4 regions of the Luteibacter sp. P1_D3 genome follow, and region 2 is predicted to be linked to each of the others. Evidence: riboswitches for the same ligand, from Rfam matches in the RefSeq annotation. Region 2 holds a riboswitch; each other region holds the start of a gene.
The links. A riboswitch is a leader RNA that binds a small molecule or an ion and turns the genes downstream of it on or off. The one in region 2 is predicted to bind cobalamin.
Positions count from the first base shown of each region.

Region 1 (5,855 bases), on a different contig from region 2:
GAACGTCGCGGGGCGCCAGCAGTTCGCCAAATCCATCGCCGAACTGGATAGCGCAGCGTTCCAGGCAACCTTCCAGACGAATGTGTTTGCGCTCTTCTGGCTGTGCAAGGCGGCCCTGCCGCACATGCCGCCGGGCGCGGCGATCGTGAATACGGCTTCGATCCAGGCGTATGAGCCTTCGGACATCCTGCTCGACTACGCGCCCACGAAGGCCGCCATCGTCGCCTTCACCAAGGCGCTGGCCAAGCAGGCCGCTGAGAAAGGCATCCGCGTGAATGCGGTGGCGCCGGGTCCGGTGTGGACGCCGTTGCAGCCGAGTGGTGGACAGCCGCAGGAGAAGCTAGTGGAGTTCGGCAAGAACGTGCCGCTGAAGCGCCCGGGACAGCCGGTGGAGTGTGCGCCGGTGTACGTCCTGCTGGCGTCGCAGGAGGCGAGCTTTATTACCGGCGAGACGTATGGGGTGACCGGGGGGCATATGTTGCCTTGATGAGGGCGCTGCCTTGAGGCGAGCACCCTTCGCCGATAAATCGGCTCCTACCAAAGCACGAGAACCTGCTCGGTAGGAGCCGATTCATCGGCGATGCTTTTACGATTCCCGCGTAATCCGCCCGATCGCCTCGATCAGGTCCGCCACCCCATACGGCTTCACGATGATCGCTGTCCGCGCATCGCGCTCGACGCCATTGGCGGTCTGGTCGCCCGTGGCGAAAAGCACCGGCAGCGACGGCTGTACCTCACGCATGCGCTCGGCGACCTCGACACCGTTCATCCCGGGCAGGCCGACGTCGGTGAGCAGGATGTCGATATCCTCGGCGCCATGCCAGCGCATGGCCTCGACGCCGTCGCCCGCTTCGAAGACGATGTGCCCGCGGCTCTCGAGCATCTCGGCAATCGACATGCGGATGAGTGCATCGTCCTCGACCACCAGCACACGCAACGAAGCCGGGGCGCCCTTCGGCGGCGGTAGCGACGGTGCCGGTGCGGCCCTGGGATCGACCGGCGTGCGCGGCACGCGCCCGGCGAGCACATGGCGGATCTTCCGCGCCAGGGCTTCACGCGAATACGGCTTGCTCAGCAACTCCACGCCTTCGTCCAGGCGGCCGCCGTGCACGATGGCGTTCTCGGTATAGCCCGAGGTGAACAGCACGCCGATGCCGGGCTGACGCTCGGCGGCCTTGCGTGCCAGTTCCGGGCTGCGCAGCGGACCGGGCATGACGACATCGGTGAACAGCAGATCGATGGCGATGCCGCTCTCGATGATCGACAACGCACTTTCCGCATCACGCGCCTTCAACACGCGGTATCCGAGGTCGGCGAGCAAGCCGACCACGGTCTCGCGTACCGCCTCATCGTCCTCGGCGACGAGGATGGTTTCGTCGCCGCCGCGTACGCCTTCTTCCTCGATATCGACCACGCGGTCCTCGCCCTGCACCGAGCGCGGCAGGTAGATCTTCACCGTCGTGCCTTCGCCCGGCTCGCTATAGATCTTCACGTGGCCACCGGACTGTTTCACGAAGCCGTAGACCATCGACAGCCCCAGGCCCGTACCGCGACCTTCGGGTTTGGTCGTGAAGAACGGATCGAACACCTGGCCAAGGATGTCCTGCGGTATGCCGGCGCCGGTATCGGTCACGGCGAGCATCACGTACTGGCCGGGACGCAGGTCGCCATGCGCCTTGGCATAGGCGTCGTCGAGCAGCGCGTTACCCGCCTCAACGGTCAGGCGGCCCTGCCCATTCATCGCATCGCGCGCGTTGATCGCCAGATTGAGCAGCGCGTTCTCGACGTTGGAGGGATCCACCAGGGTGTTCCACAAACCACCCGCGATCACCGTTTCCACGTCGATGGCCTCGCCGAGCGCCCGACGCAGCAGCTCATCCATGTCGCGAACAAAGCGACCGATGTTGACGACCTTCGGCGCCAGCGGCTGGCGGCGGCCGAAGGCGAGCAACTGGGCGGCGAGTTTGGACCCGCGCGTGACACCGGCCATGGCATTGGCGACGCGGCGTTCGGCCCGCTCGTTGCCCGACACATCGGTGGCGAGTAACTGCAGATTGCCGCTGATGACCTGAAGCAGGTTGTTGAAATCATGGGCGACACCACCGGTCAGGTTACCGATGGCGTCCATCTTCTGCGCCTGACGCAGCTGTTCCTGGGTGATCTCCAGCGCCGCCTCGCGCTCGCGCTCGGACGAGACATCGCGCGCCACGGCGAAAATCAGGCCCTCGCTCGGCACAGCGCGCCAGGAAAGCGTGCGCAGGCCGCCGTCGGCGGTGCGATAGCGGTTCTCGAAGCGGAGCGTGGTCTCACCGTCGGCAAGATGGCCGGTCTCGTCCTGGGTACGGAAAATGTCGTCCGGATGGACGAAGTCGAGGTAGGAGCGGCCGACCGTGTCGCGCTCGCTCCAGCCCAGGATGGCGGTCCACGCCGGATTGACCGACAGCAGGCGCGTGTCGGTGTCGGCGACGACCAGGATATCGCTGGACAGGGTCCAGACCCGGTCGCGCTCGTAGGTGCGCTCGACGACCTGGCGCTCCAGGTCCTTGGCGAGCAGCCGCAACTCGTGCTCGGCGCGGCGCCGTTCCACGGCCACCCGCGTGCGGCTGGCCACCTCGCTGACGAAGCTGATCTCTTCCTGCAGCCATTCACGGGGGTGTTCATCGTTGAGATAAAGCAGCGCGACGAAGCCGCCCCGCTCGGTCACCGGCATATTGATGAAGGACAGGGCACTGATGCCGTCCAGCGCATCGRCCGTGACCGCGGTGCGCGGGTCGGTCCGGGCGTCGGTGATGACGACGGTTACGCCGCGCTTGAGCTCCTCGATATACGTGCCGTAGTCGCGAAAGCGCAGCACGCCGGCGAGCGTGGTGATCCCCGGCGCGTTCCAGTCGCGCTCCACGGTGATCGTCTCCGCGACCGGATCGATCGTGCCGTAGCCGGCGCGACTGACCTTCAGGGTGCGACCCAGCACCTCGGCGACGCGATAGGCGATCTCGGCCGGATCTTCCAGGTCGCGCAGCAGGTTCCCTATCTCGATCAGGGCGAGCCGGCGATCGTCAGCCGCGCTGGCGCCGTTCGCACCATCGTGTGCCGGACGGATCGTCACCACCACGCTCGCGGATACACCGGGGCGTGCTTCCAGCGACACGCGCACAGGGACGCCATCGGCGGTGCCCAGGGCCAGTTCGCGCACGCCGTTGCCCGGCACGACCAGCGGCAGGGCCGCGAGAAGGCGGCGCCGGCTCTCCTCGTCCCACAAGGCCAGGAACCCCGTTGGCTCGTGTTCGCGCAGGCGCGCCGTGACCCAGGCGTTGCCGTAGAGCAGGTCCCCCGTCGCGGACAGGGCCGCAAAGCCGAATGGCAGGCCATCGAGCGCATGGGAAAGGAGGGTCTGGTCCTGCAATGCGAACGATGAGGGCATCGGTAATGCAATCGTGGGTTGGAGATGGGCGGCGATTTTATCGGTTCGTGGTGGTTCCCTTTGTGTAGACGGTCTTCACAAAACCCTCATCCCCCAGGGCACGAAAACCGCTTGACAAAGGCGACTCCCAAGCCGATCAAGCACCTAGGGCAAACACCCTACATCTTGTGTTGACGCACCCCCCGGCCAGCTATATCGTGTGTCCCGTTGGTGTCCGGAGAGGCGCGACTGCCCGTCGGACTTAATAGGGAATACCGGTGTGAATCCGGAACTGCCCCGCAGCGGTAAGTGGAAACGATCCCGTTCTATGCACTGGTCCTCCGGGGACTGGGAAGCGACGGGTAGGCGGGCCGAGAGGCCCACGTCCACAAGTCCGAAGACCTGCCAGCAATCGGAGCCCGAGCGGCCTCGATAGCAGTGACGGCTTCCGCGGGGAAGCACGTCGCGGACCGGAGCCCTTCGCGGCGCTCCGTCCTCGACGATTCCCGCGTTTCACCGCCATCGCATCGAGCCGGTTCCTCGGGAACGGGGTTTGACCAAGGCCATGGGGCTGCCAACACAATGACGACGATGGATTCCGCAGCGCGCGAGCGCACCGAGACGGCCGATACGGCCGCCACCTCCCCTGCAGCAACGGACAAGGCGCTGGCCGCCGGCTACAAGAACAACGACGCGCCGCCGGCCTTCGCGCTGACCCCGCCGCACAACCCCGGCCAGATGCGCGTGACCAAGCGCAATGGCGGCCACGAAGTGGTCGACGTGAACAAGATCGTGCGCGCGGTGACGCGCAGCGCCGATGGCCTGTTCGCGGTCGACCCGATGCGCGTGGCGCTGAAGACGATCGGCGGCCTGTACGACGGCGCCACCACCCAGGAACTCGACCAGCTGTCGATCCGCACCTCGGCGGCCCTCACCGCCGAAGAGCCGGAGTACGGCCAGCTGGCCGCGCGCCTGCTCTCGGCCTTCGTCGACAAGGAAGTGTCGGGCCAGGACATCCAGTCGTTCTCGCAGTCGATCTCCACCGGCTTCGACCTGGGCATCCTCAACGAGCGCCTGCGTGATTTCGTCCTGATCAATGCGCGCAAGCTCAACGATGCGATCGACACCACCGGTTCGCGCCGCTTCGAGTATTTCGGCTTGCGCACGGTGTACGACCGTTACCTGCTGCGCCACCCGACCAAGCGCTTCGTGATCGAAACGCCGCAGTACTTCTTCATGCGCATCGCCTGCGCGCTTGGCGGCAACGATGTCGCCGAGACGCTCGAGCTGTATCGCATGCTGTCGTCGCTCGAGTACCTGGCCAGCTCGCCGACCCTGTTCAACGCCGGCACGGCGCACGAGCAGCTGTCATCGTGCTTCCTGCTCGACTCGCCGCAGGATGCGCTGGAATCCATCTACGCCAAGTACGGCGACGTGGCCCAGCTGTCGAAGTTCGCCGGCGGTATCGGCCTGGCCTACTCGCGCATCCGTTCGCGCGGTTCGCTGATCAAGGGCACCAACGGCCACTCCAACGGCCTCGTGCCCTGGCTGAAGACGCTCGACGCGTCCGTGGCCGCGGTGAACCAGGGTGGCAAGCGCAAGGGCGCGGCCTGCGTGTACCTGGAATCCTGGCACGCCGACATCGAGGAATTCCTCGAGCTGCGCGAGAACACCGGTGACGACGCGCGCCGCACGCACAACCTGAATCTGGCCAACTGGGTTCCCGACCTCTTCATGCGTCGCGTGGAGATCGACGGTGACTGGTCGCTGTTCGATCCGAAGATCGTTCCGCACTTCGTCGACACCTGGGGCCCGACCTTCGACGCCGCCTATGAAAAGGCGGAAGCCGAAGGCCTCGCCGCGAAGTCGATCAAGGCCCGCGAGCTCTATGCCCGCATGCTGCGTTCGCTGGCCCAGACCGGCAATGGCTGGATGACCTTCAAGGATCGCTCCAACGCGACCAGCAACCAGACCGCGCTGCCGCAGAACGTGATCCACCTGTCGAACCTGTGCACCGAGATCCTCGAAGTGACCTCGGAAGGCGAGACGGCCGTGTGCAACCTCGGCTCGGTGAACCTCGCCCGCCACGTGGTCGACGGCCAGTTCGACTACGACAAGCTCGCCACCACGGTGCGTACCGCCGTGCGCCAGCTCAACCGTGTCATCGATCTGAACTTCTACCCGATCGCCACGGCGAAGACGGCAAACATGAAGTGGCGCCCGGTCGGCCTCGGCGTGATGGGCCTGCAGGATGTCTTCTTCAAGCTGCGCCTGCCGTTCGATTCGGAAGAAGCCCGCAAGCTGTCGACGCGCATCCAGGAAGAGATCTACTTCCACGCGCTGTCCATGTCCAACGAGATCGCCGAGCGCGACGGTCCGCTGCCGGGCTTCGAAGAAACCCGTTCGGCCAATGGCGAGATGCAGTTCGACTACTGGCCGGCCGCCACGCCGACCG
Region 1 is NZ_JBFUAT010000006.1:99,020-104,874, reverse strand. Features, by position in the region: gene AC1DYM_RS06300 (SDR family oxidoreductase) at 1-487, shown strand, start outside; gene AC1DYM_RS06295 (hybrid sensor histidine kinase/response regulator) at 587-3,421, opposite strand; cobalamin riboswitch at 3,613-3,824, shown strand; gene AC1DYM_RS06290 (ribonucleoside-diphosphate reductase subunit alpha) at 3,992-5,855, shown strand, end outside.
Region 1: it holds a riboswitch for cobalamin, as region 2 does, so the genes downstream of both, AC1DYM_RS06290 (ribonucleoside-diphosphate reductase subunit alpha) here and AC1DYM_RS07545 (TonB-dependent receptor domain-containing protein) in region 2, are expected to answer to the same signal.

Region 2 (5,855 bases):
ACGACACGCTGCCCGGCGTACTCGACGTGGCCGCGGAGTTCCGCAAGCGTGGTGCCAAGGTCTGGGTCGCCGCGCCGGGCGCCACGGGCGAGGACATCCTTCCCCTGGTCGCCACCGCCCCGATCGCCGCAGTGCTGGTCACCGTGCAGAGCTTCTATCGCGCCACCGCCGCGCTCGCGCTGCGCCGTGGCTTCAACCCCGACGTCCCGCCGCACCTGAACAAGGTGACGGAAACCGTCTGATCTACGGAGTTTCCTCGTATGACCATCGCCCTCGTCAACGGTCGCGTCCTTACCGATAACGGATTCCAGGGTGGTTTCGCCGTCCTCATCGACGACGGAAAGATCACCGGGCTCGCGCTGCCGTCCGATCCGCGCGTGCGCGCGGCGGAACGCCACGATCTCGGCGGCCACAGCCTGCTGCCGGGTTTCATCGACTGCCAGGTCAACGGCGGCGGTGGCGTGCTGTTCAACGACGCGCCCACCGTCGAGGCGATCCGCACGATCGGCGAGGCGCACGCGAAGTTCGGCACCACCGGCTTCTTGCCCACCTTGATCAGCGACGATGCCGAGGTCATGGCCAAGGCCATCGACGCCGTCAACGAAGCGGTCGCCCAGGGCGTGCCGGGCGTGCTCGGCATCCATCTCGAAGGTCCGTTCATCGCACCCGAGCGCAAGGGCGTGCACGATCCGGCCAAGTTCCGCATCGCCGATGCGAGCGATGTGGCGATGGTCGCGCGCCGCCACGGCGGCGTGACCCTGCTCACCCTTGCACCGGAACGCGCCAGCGCTGCCGTCCTGCAGGAGCTGGTCGCCAACGGCGTCATCGTTGCCGCCGGGCATACCGCGGCGGACTACGACACCACCCGCAACGCACTGGCCACCGGCATTCGCGGCTTTACGCACTTGTTTAACGCGATGACACCGTTCACCAGCCGCGAGCCCGGGGTGGTCGGCGCGGCACTCGAGGACCCGGCCAGCTGGTGCGGCCTGATCGTTGACGGCCACCACGTGCACCCGGCGTCCCTGCGCGTCGCCATCGCGGCGAAGGCGCGCGAGAAGATGATGCTGGTGACCGACGCCATGCCACCGGTCGGCTCGGACGATCCCACCTTCGTGCTCAAGGGCGAAACGATTACGGTGAAGGACGGCGTCTGCCAGACCGCCGATGGCACGCTGGCTGGTTCGGCGCTCGACATGGCCACCGCCGTGCGCAACACCATCAACATGGTCGGCGTGCCGTATGACGAGGCCGCCCGCATGGCTTCGACCTACCCGGCCGCCTTCCTCGGCCTCGGCGCCACCCACGGCCACATCGCCGCCGGTTATCGCGCCGACCTGGTCGTTATGGATGACAACCACGAGGTCGTCGAGACCTGGATCGGCGGCGTGCGCGTCGTCGGCTGACGCCGGCTCAGTTGTTAAATCCGCGTGACATGAACCCGACGGCCCGCTAGAGTGGCGCCGTTCGGGTGTCCCGACCGGCGGTCGCTGGAAGGGATGAAACGGGAAGCCGGTGCGTCGCCTCGCGACTATTCCGGCACTGCCCCCGCAACGGTAAGCGACAGGAAGGCCTGAAGGTCTTTACGGGAACCGGCCAAACGCCACTGCGCAAGCGGGAAGGCGCCGGGTCCCGCCACGGCAGGTGGCTGACGCAAGTCCGGAGACCGGCCCGATGCATTCGCCTCGCGACTATCGCGGGGCGTTTTCTGTTGGGCGATTCGCGGAGGGCGAATCCGGACAGCGTTCCGGGTCGATCCGTGCCCGCATGCCGTTCGCCGTTTGTCCTCCGCGTCGCCTCTAGCGATGCATTAAGGAAACGGCTCCATGAAGAAGACTCTGCTCGCGATGGCCCTGCTGTCGTCCATCGCCGCCGCCCACGCGGCCGACGCTCCCGCTGACCGGCTCGACCCGGTGGTGGTTACCGCCAACCGCGCAGCGACGCCGCTGGATGAAGTGCTCGCCCCGGTCACGCTGATCACCCGCGAGGACATCGAGCGCCTGCAGCCGGTCAGCGTGCAGGACCTGCTCACCGGCCTGCCGGGCGTGGTCATCGCCAACTCGGGCGGTATCGGCCAGCAGACCTCGCTGTTCATGCGCGGCACCAATTCCTCGCACACCCTGGTCCTGCTGGACGGCGTGCGCGTCGGCACGGTCGGCGCCGGCATCCCGGCCTACGAGCAGCTGCCTGTCGACCAGATCGATCACATCGAGATCGTCCGTGGCCCGCAGTCCAGCCTGTATGGCTCCGACGCCATCGGTGGCGTCATCCAGATCTTCACCCGCCACGGCCAGGCCGGCGAAGCGCCGACCCCGTCGCTCTCGGTCACCGGTGGCAGCCACGGCTACACCGACGGCCAGTTCGGCCTCTCCGGTGGCACCCAGCACAGCTGGTACAACGCCAGCCTCGGCGGTCAGTACACCTCGGGCATCAATGCCTGCCGCGTTGGCGCGGGCGATGTGTTCAAGGGCTGCTTCACCAACGAGCCCGACCACGACGCCTATCGCACCTACAACGGCGCGCTTTCCGGCGGCTATCGCTGGGATGACGGTACCGAGCTCACCGGCAGCTGGCTGCGTAGCAAGGGCGACATCGAATACGACGGCGACTTCCAGAACCTGACCCGCCGCACCCAGCAGGTCGCTGGCACCAAGCTCGCCTTCAACGCCCTGGAAAACTGGCGCATGTCGATCAGCCTGGGCCAGAACCAGGACCGCGCCGACAACTACCTCAACGGCGCCGACAAGACCCTGGACTTCGTGAACTACGGCGTGGACAAGGCCCGCGTGGGCTACCTGTACTCCAAGCGCAACCAAGCCTCCTGGCAGAATGATGTCACCCTGGCCCCGGGCCAGACCCTGAGCATCGGTGTCGACTACCAGCAGGAAAAGCTGAAGAGCGACACGGATTACCTCAAGGACACGCGTGAGAACACGGGCGTGTTCGCGCTTTACCAGGGCATCTTCGGTGCCAACGAGATCCAGCTTTCGGCGCGTCACGACCACAACAATCAGTTCGGCAACCACACCACCGGCCAGGCGGCGTACGGTTTCCGTTTCGACAACGGCATGAAGGTCACCGCCTCCTACGGCACCGCGTTCCACGCGCCGACCTTCAACGACGAGTACTACCCGTACGGCGCGCCGGTGAACCTGAGCCCGGAGAAGTCGCGCACCGCCGAAATCGGCCTGTCGGCCCGTCCGGGCGTCTGGAACTGGGCGGTCAATGCCTACCAGACCCGCGTGGACGACCTGATCGGTTTCGACGCGAACTTCCTGCCGATCAATGTCAGCAAGGCGCGCATCCGCGGGCTGGAAGGACAGCTGGGCGCGGACGTGGACGGCTGGCACCTGCGTGCCTACGGCACCCTGCAGCAGCCGAAGGACCGCGACAGCGGCGACGAGTACAACAACCTGCTCGCCCGTCGTCCGAAGCGCACGGCCCGACTCGATGTCGACCGCGACCTCGGCGCCTTCACCCTCGGTGGCTCGGTCTATTCGGCGGGCTACAGCTACGACGACGCGGCCAACACCACCCGCCTGGGCGGTTACACCACCGCCGACGTGCGCGCGACCTGGCACGTGGACAGCGACTGGAGCGTGCAGGGTCGCCTGGCCAACGCGTTCGATCGCCACTATGAGACGGCGGCGTACTACAACCAGCTGGGGCGGACGTATTACCTGACCGTGCGGTATTCGCCGGCGCGTTGAGGTAATACCCATCGCCGCTGAAGCGGCTCCCACAGGAGAACGGCCGACCTCGTGCAGGTGGCATGCTTTTGTGGGAGCCGATTTATCGGCGATTCCCTAGAGATTTGCATCGATACAAATGAACGCAACACCCCTGCCTTCCGGCAGGGCCCCGACTAAAGGCACACGCGACGCCGACGCTCTGACGTCATAAAGTCCACGGGCGCGGGTATGCTTCCCGCGATCACAGGAAGTGTCGTGAACTTTTTTGCACCATTCATTCGCCGGCCAATCGGTACGTCGCTGCTTGCGGCGGGGCTGACCCTTGCCGGTGCGATCGCGTACATGCTGCTGGGCGTGGCCGCGCTGCCCTCGATCGAGGTGCCCGCGGTATTCATCCAGACCCAGATGCCGGGCGCCAACGCGCAGACTATGGCGTCCACCATCATCGCACCCCTGGAACGCCATCTCGGCCAGATTCCGGGCGTCGACCAGATGTATTCGAACAGCTCCGAAGGGTCGGGCTTCGTGCGTGTCCGTTTCACCATGGACCGCAGCACCGACGCCGCCGCGCGCGACGTGCAGGCCGCCATCAACGCGGCCGCCGCCGACCTGCCGGCCGGCATGCCCACGCCGCCGCAGTACTTCAAGTTCGACACGGGTCAGATCCCCGTCCTGCTCGTCGCCTTCACCTCGAAAACGATGCCACCGGACAAGTTGTTCGACGTAGTCAACACGTTGATCATGCCGAACGTGAAGCAGATCGACGGCGTCTCGCGCGTGCAGGTGTTCGGAGGCACGCCGCATGCCGTGCGCATCGAGCTGGATACCAACGCACTTGCCTCCAAGCAGCTCACCGCCAACGACGTCTCCAATGCGCTCAACGCCGCCAACGTGAATTCGCCGCAGGGCGTGCTGTCCGACGGCACCACGCAGATGACGGTGACGGCGAACGATGGCCTGCGTGAGCCGAAGGATTTCGCCAGCATCCTGATCGCCGTGCGCAACAACGTCCCGGTCCGCCTCTCCGACATCGCCAAGGTGACCAGTGGCGAACAGGATCAGTACCAGGCCGCGTGGTTCCAGGGTGAGCGCTCGGTCACCATGCAGATCAGCAAGCGGCCGGAAGCCAACTCCATTGCGACCGCCGAGGCGATTCGCGCCGCGTTGCCGCGCTTCCAGTCGTCGTTGCCCGCCGATGCCGTGGTCACCCCGATCTTCGATCTCACGCAGACCACCCAGTCGGCCCTGCATGAGGTGAAGGTCGCACTGCTCATCAGTATCGTGATGGTGGTGCTGGTGATGATGGTCTTCCTGCGCCGCCTCGGACCCACCCTGATCGCCACGCTCAGCGTGCCGCTCTCGCTGGCCGGTGCGTTCGTGGTCATGTGGATCCTCGGTTACACGCTCAACACCATGTCGCTCATGGCGCTGGTGCTTTGCATCGGCTTCGTCGTGGACGATGCCATCGTCGTCATCGAGAACATCGTCCGCCACATGGAGCAGGGATCGGGGCCGATGCCGGCCTCGCTGGAGGGCGTACGTGAGATCGGGTTCACCGTCGTCTCCATCACGCTATCGCTGGTCGCCGTCTTCGCGCCGCTGCTGTTCGGCAACAACATGATCACCAAGCTGCTGCGCGAGTTCTCGGTGACGCTTGCCGCTGCCGTGGTGATCTCGGCCGTCGTCTCGCTGACCCTGACGCCGGCGCTGTGCGCCAGGTATCTCAAGCACGACGAGGCGGATCGCAAGATCAGCCGCTGGGAGCGTGCGCTCGAGCGCTTCGATCGTGGCCTTCTCGGCACGTACGAGCGCGCGCTCGACTGGGCGATGCGGCATCGGCGAGTGATGCGGTGGCAGCCTTTGATCCTTCTGTTCGCGACATTCGCGCTTGGCTTCGCCGTGGTGAAGACCGCCGGCGGCAATTTCATGCCTGACGAAGACACCGGCATGCTGCAGGCCGAGGTGACGGCGGACGCGAATATCTCTCCCGACGAAATGTCGCGCCGCCTCAAGCGGGTCGGTGACATCATGCAGAACGATGCTTCCGTCGCCGACGTGAACACCATTCTTGGGAGCGGCAACGACGGTGCGGCCGTCGGCAACACCGGCCTGATGTTCATTGACCTCAAGCCGAAGGGCAGCGGGCCCGGGGAGCGCAAGGAA
Region 2 is NZ_JBFUAT010000008.1:66,096-71,950, reverse strand. Features, by position in the region: gene AC1DYM_RS07555 (SIS domain-containing protein) at 1-242, shown strand, start outside; gene nagA (N-acetylglucosamine-6-phosphate deacetylase) at 261-1,406, shown strand; cobalamin riboswitch at 1,453-1,689, shown strand; gene AC1DYM_RS07545 (TonB-dependent receptor domain-containing protein) at 1,827-3,710, shown strand; gene AC1DYM_RS07540 (efflux RND transporter permease subunit) at 3,948-5,855, shown strand, end outside.

Region 3 (5,855 bases), on a different contig from region 2:
GGTGACCTGGCTCTTGGCGTCCGGGCGCAGCCACGGCAGCGGCGAGTTCTTCTTCTTGCGGACCTTGGTCTGCTGCTCGACGAGACGGTGGGCGTAGTGGATCGCCGCCGGCATGTATTCGCTGGTCTCGTTGGTGGCATAGCCGAACATCAGGCCCTGGTCGCCAGCGCCTTGTTCTTCCGGCTTCTTGCGGTCCACGCCCTGGTTGATGTCCGGGGACTGCTTGCCGATGAGGTTCAGCACGCCGCAGGTCTCACCGTCGAAGCCGACTTCGGAGGAGTCGTAGCCGATATCGAGGATGACCTTGCGGGTCAACGCTTCGAGGTCGATCCACGCGCTGGTGGTGATTTCACCCGCGACGATGGCGACGCCGGTCTTCACCAGCGTCTCACAGGCCACGCGAGCGCGAGGATCCTGGGCCAGGATGGCGTCCAGAACGGCGTCGGAGATCTGGTCGGCGATTTTGTCCGGATGGCCTTCGGAGACCGACTCGGAGGTGAAGAGGAAGTTGCTCATCGTGGGTATATATCCTTCTTTACGGATAAAGAGATAAATGGGGGCGCGCCATGATACACGGCCTTTGCCGGGTTTGCAGGGGGAAGGGTACGCCCCGGGGGTGACGATTGCATGGATGTTCAGGCGGCGGCGCCTATCGGGGGCTTGCCGGAACCACGTTCACGCGTGAAACCTTGCCGTCGAGGCCGTTGCGGTACCGGGCCTTCACGTCGACGTAGCCGTCCTTGTACGAGGTATGGAACGAGGGAATCGTCACGGTGCGGCTTCCGAGGTCCTTGAGGACGCGAACCACCGTGTAATCGTCGGATCGCTTTCCATCGGGGGCGTCGAAGACGGTGAAGGTTGTGCCGGCGCGCAAACCGAACAGGCGGGCCGAGCGGGCCTCGTCGTTCTCGCAGCCCCGGCGGTTTCCGCTCTTGAAGTTGATGGTGGTCGCCTCGCCGCCGGGAATGCCGCACACGATGTTCTGGGTTGCGTTCTTGCCTTCGTACAGGACGATGCCGCCCTGATTGAGGACGCCGGCGAGCTCGAAGGCATCGCCTTGCTGATAGTGGTCGATGACGATGTAATTGGGTGGGCGACGAGCGGCGTTGGCACAGGTGCCGTACACGCGGTCCATGAGCTTGTCGTACCGGTTGTCCGTCCTTGCATGCAGAGATTCCCCGACGCCATGGAAATGGTTCATGGCGAACAGGCGGGGCCACGATTTTCCCCGAAACTGCACCTGTCCAGGCTCCAGGGTGCCGGCCCAACGGCTCTTGCACGAGGTATCGTGCGTGAAAATGGTCTTGCCCAGCTCCCAGTAGTTTTCCGTCGTGCCGGCCCTGGACGACATGATGGTCGCCACGCCGCTGGGAAGCGTGTATCGACCGGCGTTTTCGGATTTCAGATCGAAGATCAGCAATCGCTGATTCGCCGCGATCATCTGTCGAAGCGTCGGCCAGCCCGGGGTCGTCCATCTGTCCGGGTCGAAGGTCAGGCCCCCCAGGTGGGGGACCCTTGCCAACTCGGTGCGTAGCGCGGCCGAGGAGACGTAGTCCTCCAGATGGATCGTGACGATGGCCTGGCGATGGGCTAGAAGGAAGGGAACGATCTCGTCGTTGAGATGCTTGGCTAGCGGCTGGCCGGCAAAAGAGCATGAGCCGTGGCAGACCTTGACCCTGCCCTGGTGCTCGTGCAGATCCAGCGACAAGCCGCGCACGCCGTCGCGAAGCTGCTGGGGGATGCTCCTGCTCTGGCTCGAGGGCACCCAGGTATTGAACGCATTGTGGGTAGTGACCCACGTGTACTGGTCGAAACGACGATCCAGATCGTGGACATACGGGCGCTCCCCCGCGATAGCCTGCGTGCTTGCGAGGGCAAGCAGCAGGGCGATTCCTTTCTTCCTCATGTGACGCTCCTTCCGATGGAAGGCCGTAGGTTATGAGGTTGTGTACCTTCGCTCCGTCAGGGAATGGGGTGGATGTGCTGCGGGGTTTGCCCTGCGCCCGCGTCAGTGAGCGCTGACGCGGGCGGGGAAACTCATCGCCGCTGAAGCGGCTCCCACAACGGCGGAGGCGGCTCTCCAGGTAGCGGGAGCCGCCTTGGCGTCAGACCGCCACGGCCAGTCTCTCGCGAGCCGCCCTGGCCACCTCGACCATGCTCTTCAGGGCCTCGGAAACCTCCGGCCAGCCGCGGGTCTTCAGGCCGCAGTCGGGGTTCACCCAGAGCTGGTCGGGACGCAGGACCTGGAGGGCCCGGGCCAGGAGGTCGGCCATTTCGGCTTCGGTCGGGACGCGTGGCGAGTGGATATCGTAGACGCCGGGGCCGATGCCGTTCGGGTACTGAAACCGGGTGAAGGCGTCCAGGAGCTCCATGCGCGAGCGGCTGGTCTCGATCGAGATGACGTCCGCGTCCATCGCGGCGACCGCCTCGATGATGTCGTTGAACTCCGAGTAGCACATGTGGGTGTGCACCTGGGTCGCATCGCTGACGCCGCCGGCCGTGATGCGGAAGGCATCGACCGCCCAGGCGAGGTACGCGTCCCAGTCGGCGCGACGCAGCGGCAGGCCTTCGCGCAGCGCCGGTTCGTCGATCTGGACGATGCCGATGCCAGCCTTCTCCAGATCGTGCACTTCGTCTCGCAGCGCCAGGGCGATCTGTCGGCACACATCGGCGCGGGGGAGGTCGTCGCGTACGAAGGACCACTGCAGCATCGTCACCGGTCCGGTGAGCATGCCCTTCATGGGCTTATCGGTGAGCGACTGGGCGTACGCTGACCACGCGACCGTCATCGGTGCGGGACGCGCGACATCGCCATAGATGATCGGCGGCTTGACACAACGGGAGCCGTAGCTCTGCACCCAGCCGAGCGAGGTGAAGACGTAGCCGTCCAGCTGCTCGCCGAAGTACTCGACCATGTCGTTGCGCTCGGGTTCGCCATGCACCAGTACATCGATGCCGGCCTCTTCCTGGAAGCGCACGACACGGCGCACTTCGTCACGAAGAATGGCCGCATACGCGTCGTCGTCCAGCTTGCCCGAGCGATGCGCGGCGCGCGCGATGCGCAGGTCGTTGGTCTGCGGGAACGACCCGATGGTCGTCGTCGGCAGATCGGGCAGGCCGAAACGCTCGCGCTGCACGTCGGCGCGGAACGAAAAGGCCGAACGACGCTGGCCGAACTGCGGCGTCAGCTGACGTACGCGGGCGCGGACGTCGGCACGCACGACGTCGCCGGAGGTCTGGCGGCTGGCGACGATCTCGTGCTGCCGGGCCAGGGTCTTCCGTGCCGCGTCATCACCGGCGACGGCGTCGGCATAGCGACGCAGTTCGGCGATCTTCTGCCGGGCGAACGACAACCATCCGGCCAGGTGCGCGGGGAGGTGTTTTTCTTCGGAGACGTCGATCGGCACGTGCAGCAGGGAACACGAGGTCGACAGCCAGAGGCGGTCGTCGCCGAGGCGCGCGAGCAGGCGGTCCACGCGGGGGAGGATGGTCGACGGGTCGCTCAGCCAGATGTTGCGGCCATCGAGCACGCCGGCGGAAAGCACGCGGTCGGCGGGCAAGGCATCGAGTACGGCGTCCAGCTGGTCGGGCGCGCGAGCGAGGTCCACGTGCAGGCCGGCTACCGGTAGCGACGTGGCGAGCTCGAGATTCGCACCGAGTTCGCCGAAGTAAGTGGCGAGCAGGATGCGTACGCGACCGTGTGCGGCCACCGCGGCATAGGTACGCCGGAACGCTTCGCGCCACGGCGCATCCAGATCGAGCACGAGGGTCGGCTCGTCCACCTGCACCCAGTCGGCACCCGCGTAGGCGAGGGCGTCGATGACACCGAGCCAGGCAGGCAGCAACGAGTCGAGCAAGGCCAGCGGGTCGCTGCCGTCGACGGTCTTGGACAAGCGCAGGAAGCTCACCGGCCCGAGCAGGACAGGGCGTGCCACGTGATCCGCCGCGAGGGCCTCACGGTATTCGGCGACGACCTTGTCCGGGCGCGCGGCGAAGCGCTGACCCGCCTCGAGTTCCGGCACGATGTAGTGGTAGTTGGTGTCGAACCACTTGGTCATTTCGAGGGCATGCAGGTCGACATCGCCGTCCTGGTGGCCACGGGCCATGGCGAAGTAGCCCGCGAGCGGGTTACGGGATGCGAGTGCGCGGTAGCGCGGCGGGATCGCGTCGACCAGCACGGCCGCATCGAGCACATGGTCGTAGAGGGAAAAGTCGTTCACCGGGACGCTGTCGGCACCGGCGTCGCGGGCAAGCTTCCAGTGGCGCTGGCGCAGGTCGCGCGCGACGGCGAGCAGTTCGTCGGCGCTGCTGTCTCCTTTCCAGTGGCTCTCGAGAGCGCGCTTGAGTTCGCGGCGCCGGCCGATGCGGGGGAAGCCCGGATACGTTACGTGTGGCATGGATGATTCCTCTTCGTGGCAAAGAGGAGGGAAGGGCGGCTGGGCGCCGACGCCTACGCACCTGCCACGCGGGGCACGGCAGGTGAGGGGACGTCATGCGGGCTAGCCGTCGACCTTCGCCCCCGCGGGCGAACCGGATGCCGCCCTTGCGGGACGGCGATCCAGGTCGGACGGAGCGTTCGCGCCCATGACGGCGCGTTCGTTCCGGTCGGCGGCAGGTCTTCGGGCTCGTGGATGTGGCACCGTGCCGGTGCCGCCTTGCCCGTCGCTTCCCGGATCGTTACCGATCCAGTGCCTGTGACGGGCTCGTCTCCACATACCGCTGCGGGGCAGCGCCGGATTCCCACCGGCTTCCCTCTTAGCTTTATCTTTCTATTCGAATAAAGAGATAAAGACCGCTGACGGGCGGAAAATTAGCCGTATGGACGCCCAAAGTCAATCGGCGGCGATGCATCGCCTCGACATCCCGACGGCGACCATGAGCCGACATCCCCCTGGAGCGCCGCATGACCGGAAGACATATCGTGATGGCGACGGTGGGGTCGCAGGGCGATCTCTTTCCCTTCCTCGCCGTCGGTCGGGAGCTGCGTCATCGCGGCTACCGCGTGACGATTGGTGCCCACGGCATCCATCGTGACGCCGTCGCTGCGGCCGGGCTGGACTACGTGCTTGCCAGCGGGATCGCCGAGCCCGAGGACAAAGCGGCCTTCGCCGCGCGCGCCTTTCATCCCTGGCGCGGTCCGCGCTTCGTGGTGCGCGACCTTGCCGCGGCCGATGTGGCGAGCAGTTACGAGGCGCTCGCGCCCGTTTGTGCCGACGCGGATGCGATCGTGACCTCGACCCTGGCCTTCGCGGGGCAGATCCTCGGTGAGACCCGGCGGATCGCCTGGTTATCGGCCGCGCTGTCGCCTGCCGTCTTTCTCTCGGCCTTCGATCCCCCCGCCACGGGCATCGACTGGCTCGATCGCTTCCTGCGTACGTCACCCCGGCGAGGCGCATGGGTGCGGCGCCTCGGCGAGACGGTGACCTCGCCCTGGACGAAGGCGGTACGACACTTCCGGCAATCGCTCGGGCTGGCCCCGGTGTCGGTCTGGGGCGATCCCTTTCATCGCGGACAGCACGCGCGCGATGGCGTCCTCGCCATGTACTCGCCGCTGTTGGGTCGGCCCCCACCGGATTCGCCGGCTCACACCGTCGTGACGGGGTATTGCCGCTACGCGCCGTTCGCCGACACGCTTCCTCCAGACCTCCGCCGCTTCGTGGACGACGGCGACGCGCCCCTGGTTTTTACGCTGGGCTCGGCGGCCGTGCATGCGGGGGAGAGCTTCCTCCACGAGAGCATGGCGGTCGCCACGGCCCTGGGTCGACGCGCGGTACTACTGACAGGATCGCCTGAGATGCGTGAGCGACTGCCTGGGGTCTTGCCCGATGGCGTGGTGGCGGTGGAGTACGCCCCCC
Region 3 is NZ_JBFUAT010000002.1:195,206-201,060, reverse strand. Features, by position in the region: gene metK (methionine adenosyltransferase) at 1-516, opposite strand, end outside; gene AC1DYM_RS02945 (phosphoinositide-specific phospholipase C-related protein) at 650-1,906, opposite strand; gene metE (5-methyltetrahydropteroyltriglutamate--homocysteine S-methyltransferase) at 2,106-4,397, opposite strand; cobalamin riboswitch at 4,594-4,812, opposite strand; gene AC1DYM_RS02935 (glycosyltransferase) at 4,904-5,855, shown strand, end outside.
Region 3: it holds a riboswitch for cobalamin, as region 2 does, so the genes downstream of both, metE (5-methyltetrahydropteroyltriglutamate--homocysteine S-methyltransferase) here and AC1DYM_RS07545 (TonB-dependent receptor domain-containing protein) in region 2, are expected to answer to the same signal.

Region 4 (5,855 bases), on a different contig from region 2:
GCGCCCCGACATGGTCGCCAAGGCGATCAAGCCCGACTACGCGATCGGCTCGCATGTCGCCCCGCTGGGTTTCCTGATGTCGGCCACCAACGCGCTCCCCGCGAGCTTCCAGGGTGGCGCCTTCATCGGTGAGCACGGCAGCTGGGATCGATCGCCGCTGAGCGGCTACGAAGTGGTCTTCGTCGCTTTCAAGGACGGCACGCCGGTCGGCAAGCCGGTGTCCGTCGTCAGTGGCTTCTACTCGAAGGACGAGAAGCAGCTGTTCGGCGCCCCGGTGGGGATCGTGCAGGACAAGGAGGGAGCCATCCTGGTCGCCGACGATGTCGGCGATACCGTGTGGCGGGTCACGGCGGCCCGATAGCAAGGTTGTGGGAGCCGGCTCTTGTGGGAGCCGGCTATGCCGGCGGTGGGGACCGGATCAGCGGGCGTTCTTTTTCTTTTCGTCCTTGGCGGCCTTCTTTTCCTTCATGGTCTTCGCCGGCTTTTTCTTGTCGCTCTTCTTTGAATCCAAGCCCTTGCTCATAACGCCTCCTCGGTCAGGGTTGTCGCGCATGCTGCGCGCCTGGTACGAAGATTACGCCAATCCGCGGTATCGAAGCGCATCGACGAAGAGCGTCAGTGCCGACGAGGTGTGCCGCCGGTTCGGGTAGTAGAGGTGATAACCCGGAAACGGCGTGCACCAGTCCTCGAGCACGGGCACCAGCTCGCCCGCCTCGATGTGCGCGGCAGCCATGTCCTCCGGGACCCAGGCCAGGCCCAGACCGTCCAGCGCCGCGCGCAAGATGTGCGCCGTGCTGTTGAGCGTCAGCTGCCCGTCGACGCGAACCTTGATTTCGCGGCCATCCTTCTCGAACTCCCAGGGAAACAACGTGCCGTAGGTGGGCAAGCGGATGTTGATGCAGTTGTGCGCGGTGAGGTCCTGCGGCATCGCCGGGCGCGGGTGGTCGTCGAAGTACGAGGGCGCCGCGACTACCATCATTCGAAAGTCCGGGCCGACGCGGACCGCGATCATGCCGTTACCCACCTGCTCGCCAAGACGGATACCGAAGTCGTAGCGTTCGGCAACGATGTCGACCAGTTCGTTGTTGGCCGACACTTCCACCTGGATATCCGGGTACAGCGGCAGGAACGTCGCCAGCATCGGCTGGAGCACGGCCTCGACGGCGTGGACCGAGGTGCTGATACGGATCGCCCCGGCGGGTTTCTCGCGGAAAGAACTCAGACCCGTCAGCTCCGTCTCGATATCGTCGAACATCGGGCCAATACGGGTGACCAGTCGTTGCCCCGCTTCCGTCGTCGACACGCTGCGCGTGGTGCGGGCGAGCAGGCGCACCCCGAGACGAGCTTCGAGTTTGCGAATGGTGTGGCTCAGGGCCGACTGGGTGGTGTCCAGTTTCGCGGCCGCGCGGGTAAAGCTTCCTTCTCGGGCGACGGCAAGGAAGGCGACGAGATCGTGGAGATCCTTGCGCATGACACGTGACGCCTGATCATGAGTGATGCCGTGACTTTAGCATTCCGGCTGGTTCGAGGCCGTCAAACGGCCCACCAGAAGCAGCTGCCGTGCCCGCGGCCACCCGATTCATGAATTCTCGCTATGAGAGCAAGCCACATTGCCCAGGTAGTCGCGGGCGAGGTCGACCCCTAGATTGGCTATCTCAACGAGGAAACGACATGCAGACACGCACCCTGGGATCCACCGGTCTCGAAGTCTCCGCCATCGGCCTCGGCTGCATGGGCCTGAGCTTCGGCTACGGCCCCGCGACCGAACGCGACGCGGCCATCGCCCTGATCCGGGCCGCCGTCGAACGCGGCGTGACCTTCTTCGATACTGCCGAGGTCTACGGCCCGTTTACCAACGAGGAAGTCGTCGGCGAAGCGCTCGCCCCGTTCCGCGACAACGTGGTGATCGCGACCAAGTTCGGCTTCGACGTGGGTGGCGTGCAGGGCGCGCTCAACAGCCGCCCCGAACACATCAAGGCTGTCGCCGAAGCCTCGCTGAAGCGCCTGCGAACCGACGTCATCGACCTGTTCTACCAGCACCGTGTCGACCCGTCCGTACCGATCGAGGACGTCGCCGGTGCGGTTAAGGACCTGATCGTCGAGGGCAAGGTGAAGCACTTCGGCCTGTCGGAAGCCGGCGCGCAAACGATTCGTCGCGCGCATGCCGTTCAGCCGGTGGCAGCCCTGCAGAGCGAGTACTCGCTGTTCTGGCGCGAACCGGAAACGGAGATCATCCCGACCCTGGAAGAACTCGGCATCGGCTTCGTGCCGTTCAGCCCCCTGGGCAAGGGCTTCCTGACCGGCAAGATCGATGCAGGCACGAGCTTCGACAGCAAGGATTTCCGCAACAGCGTGCCGCGTTTTACCGCGGAATCGCGCAAGGCCAACCAGGCGCTGGTCGACCTGCTCGGCAGCATTGCAGCAGCGAAGAACGTCACGCCGGCCCAGGTCGCACTGGCGTGGTTGCTGCACCAGAAGCCCTGGATCGTACCGATTCCGGGAACGACCAAGCTGCACCGCCTGGAAGAAAACCTCGGTGCCGCCGACGTCGCGCTGAGCGCCAGCGAGCTCCAGGACATCCACGCGTCGGTGTCGAAGATTTCGCTGCAAGGCGAGCGCTACCCCGCGCACCTGCAAGCCCTCGTCGGGCGCTGAGTTCTACCGCACTGCAGCTTGAGCGCATCCGCCGCCACGCTACACTCGGTGGATCACAGGTGTCCTGTCGTTGCATACGCAGCGAGCAGGGTGAAACGGGAAGCCGGTGCGGATCGCAAGATCCCATGCCGGCGCTGCCCCCGCAACGGTAGGCGAGAACACCCGACGACGTAACCACTGCGCGATGCGCGGGAAGGTGTCGGGGTGGTGCGACATGCACCGCTCGCAAGCCCGGAGACCGGCCTGTGCAGGTGCCCCCAGGGGCGCCTCCTCGGGTGTTGCGGCGGGCAACCGGACGGGCTGATTCGGCGCGGCCACCGGCTGCTCCGTGTCCTCTTGTCTGCTCCGCAGCGCCCCTTTCGCGGGTGAGCGTACGGAGCAGGACCATGAACAAGCTGGACTCAGTGGCGACCGATGTCGCGACCGTTAAATTGCTGATCGACGGCGCCTTCGTCGAATCCCGATCCACCGAATGGCGCGACGTCGTCAATCCCGCGACGCAGGCGGTCCTGGCGCGTGTGCCGTTCGCGACCGCCGACGAGGTAAACGCTGCGGTCGCCGCGGCCGCGCAGGCGTTCAAGAGCTGGCGCAAGACACCCATCGGCGTACGCGCGCGCATCTTCCTGAAGTACCAGCAGCTGATTCGCGAACATATGGGCGACCTCGCCGCCCTGCTCAGCGCCGAGCAGGGCAAGACGCTTCCCGACGCGGAAGGCGACGTGTTCCGCGGCCTGGAAGTAGTCGAGCACGCTGCCGCCATTGGCAACCTGCAACTGGGCGAACTGGCCAACAACGTCGCCGGCGGCGTCGATACCTTTACCCTGCTGCAGCCGATCGGCGTCTGCGCCGGCATCACGCCATTCAATTTTCCCGCCATGATCCCGCTGTGGATGTTCCCGATGGCGATCGCCACCGGCAATACCTTCGTGTTGAAACCGTCCGAGCAGGATCCGATGGTGACGATGCGGCTGGTGGAACTCGCGCTCGAAGCCGGCATCCCGAAGGGCGTTCTCAACGTGATCCACGGCGGTGAAGACGTGGTCAACGCGATCTGCGATCACGCCGATATCAAGGCCGTCTCCTTCGTCGGTTCCACGCGCGTCGGCACCCACGTGTATCACCGCGCCTCGCAGAGCGGCAAGCGCGTGCAGTGCATGATGGGCGCGAAAAACCACGCTGTCGTGCTACCGGATGCGAACAAGGAACAGACGCTCAACGCCCTCGCTGGTGCGGCCTTCGGCGCGGCAGGCCAACGCTGCATGGCGGCATCGACCGCGGTCCTTGTGGGCGACGCACAGAGCTGGATTCCCGACCTCGTGGCCAAGGCGAAGACGCTGAAGGTGGGCGCGGGCCATACAGCCGGTACCGATGTCGGACCACTGATTTCCTGCGCGGCGCGCGAACGTGTCGAGGCCTTCATCGCCTCGGGTGTCGAGCAGGGTGCCATCCTCGAACTCGACGGCCGCAAACCATCGGTGCCTGGCTTTGAAGAGGGGAACTTCGTCGGGCCGACTATCTTCTCGGGCGTGCGGCCGGGCATGCGCATCTACGACGAAGAGATTTTCGGGCCCGTGCTGGTCATCCTGGCCGTCGACTCGCTCGATGAGGCGATCGATCTGGTCAACGCCAATCCGAACGGCAACGGCACGGCGGTGTTCACCCAGTCCGGCGCCGCCGCGCGACGCTTCCAGGAAGACATCGACGTAGGCCAGGTCGGTATCAACGTACCGATTCCCGTGCCGGTGCCGCTGTTCTCGTTCACCGGCTCGCGCGCGTCGAAGCTGGGCGACCTTGGGCCGTACGGTAAGCAGGTCGTCATGTTCTACACCCAGACCAAGACGGTGACGCAGCGCTGGTTCGACGACGACACACTCCACGTCGGCGTCAACACCACCATCAGTCTCAAGTGATGGCCGCGGTCATGGACATCCCAAGGATTCCACCCCCACAGACCGACCTGAGCGACGATCAACTGGCCTTCCGCGATGCAGCGCAGGCGTTCGCCCTCGCCGAACTCGCGCCGCACGCGGCACGCTGGGATGCCGAGAGTGAATTCCCACGCGAGGCGATCGGCAAGGCGGGCGAGCTCGGCTTCTGCGGCCTTTATGTCGACGAGCGGGCCGGCGGTACGGGCCTGACTCGGCTCGATGCGGCGATCGTGTTCGAGGAACTCGCCGCCATCGATCCGTCGACGGCCGCCTTCATCAGCATCCACAACATGGCCACCTGGATGCTTACCGCCCATGCGACGCCGGCAGTACGTGACAGCTGGGGCCCGCTGCTCGCCAGCGGCTCGAAGCTGGCGTCCTACTGTCTCACCGAGCCGGGTGCGGGCTCGGACGCGGGCGCGCTGAAAACCCGTGCCGAGCGCGATGGCGACACGTACGTGCTTAGTGGCAGCAAGGCGTTCATTTCCGGCGCGGGTGCGACGGACATGCTGGTGGTGATGGCGCGTACGGCCGAGGGTGGTGCACGCGGTATCAGCGCGTTCGCCGTGCCTGCCCACCTGCAGGGCATCGGCTATGGGCGCAACGAAGCAAAGCTCGGCTGGCACAGCCAGCCCACGCGAAGCGTGAGCTTCGACGGTGTGCGCATTCCTGCCGACCATAGGCTGGGTAGCGAGGGTGAGGGATTCAAGATCGCCATGAAGGGACTCGACGGCGGCCGCCTGAATATCGCGGCGTGTTCGCTAGGCGCCGCCCAGGGCGCGCTGGATGCGGCCCGGCGCTACATGGGCGAACGCAAACAGTTCGGCAAGAAGCTCGGCGAGTTCCAGGCCCTGCAGTTCAAGCTGGCCGACATGGCGACACAGCTGGTCGCGGCGCGGCAGATGGTACACACGGCCGCACGCAAGCTCGAGGCCGGCAGCAGCGACGCGACCGTGTGGTGCGCGATGGCCAAGCGCTTCGCCACGGACGCCGGCTTCGCCATCTGCAACGACGCCCTGCAGATCCACGGTGGCTACGGCTATATCCGCGAGTACCCCATCGAACGACTGCTGCGTGACTCCCGCGTGCACCAGATCCTCGAGGGCACCAACGAAATCATGCGCGTTATCATCGCGCGTCACCTGCTCAATACCGAAGAGGAACTGCGATGAGCGACACCGCGACGCGCTATACCGGGCTTACGCTGGAGATCGACGGCCACGTGGCCGTCGTCACGCTCTCAAACGCGCCAGCCAACGCCTGGACTCGCGA
Region 4 is NZ_JBFUAT010000009.1:36,938-42,792, forward strand. Features, by position in the region: gene AC1DYM_RS08335 (PQQ-dependent sugar dehydrogenase) at 1-361, shown strand, start outside; gene AC1DYM_RS08340 (hypothetical protein) at 419-553, opposite strand; gene AC1DYM_RS08345 (LysR family transcriptional regulator) at 575-1,471, opposite strand; gene AC1DYM_RS08350 (aldo/keto reductase) at 1,672-2,655, shown strand; cobalamin riboswitch at 2,696-2,916, shown strand; gene AC1DYM_RS08355 (CoA-acylating methylmalonate-semialdehyde dehydrogenase) at 3,042-4,565, shown strand; gene AC1DYM_RS08360 (acyl-CoA dehydrogenase family protein) at 4,577-5,755, shown strand; gene AC1DYM_RS08365 (enoyl-CoA hydratase) at 5,752-5,855, shown strand, end outside.
Region 4: it holds a riboswitch for cobalamin, as region 2 does, so the genes downstream of both, AC1DYM_RS08355 (CoA-acylating methylmalonate-semialdehyde dehydrogenase) here and AC1DYM_RS07545 (TonB-dependent receptor domain-containing protein) in region 2, are expected to answer to the same signal.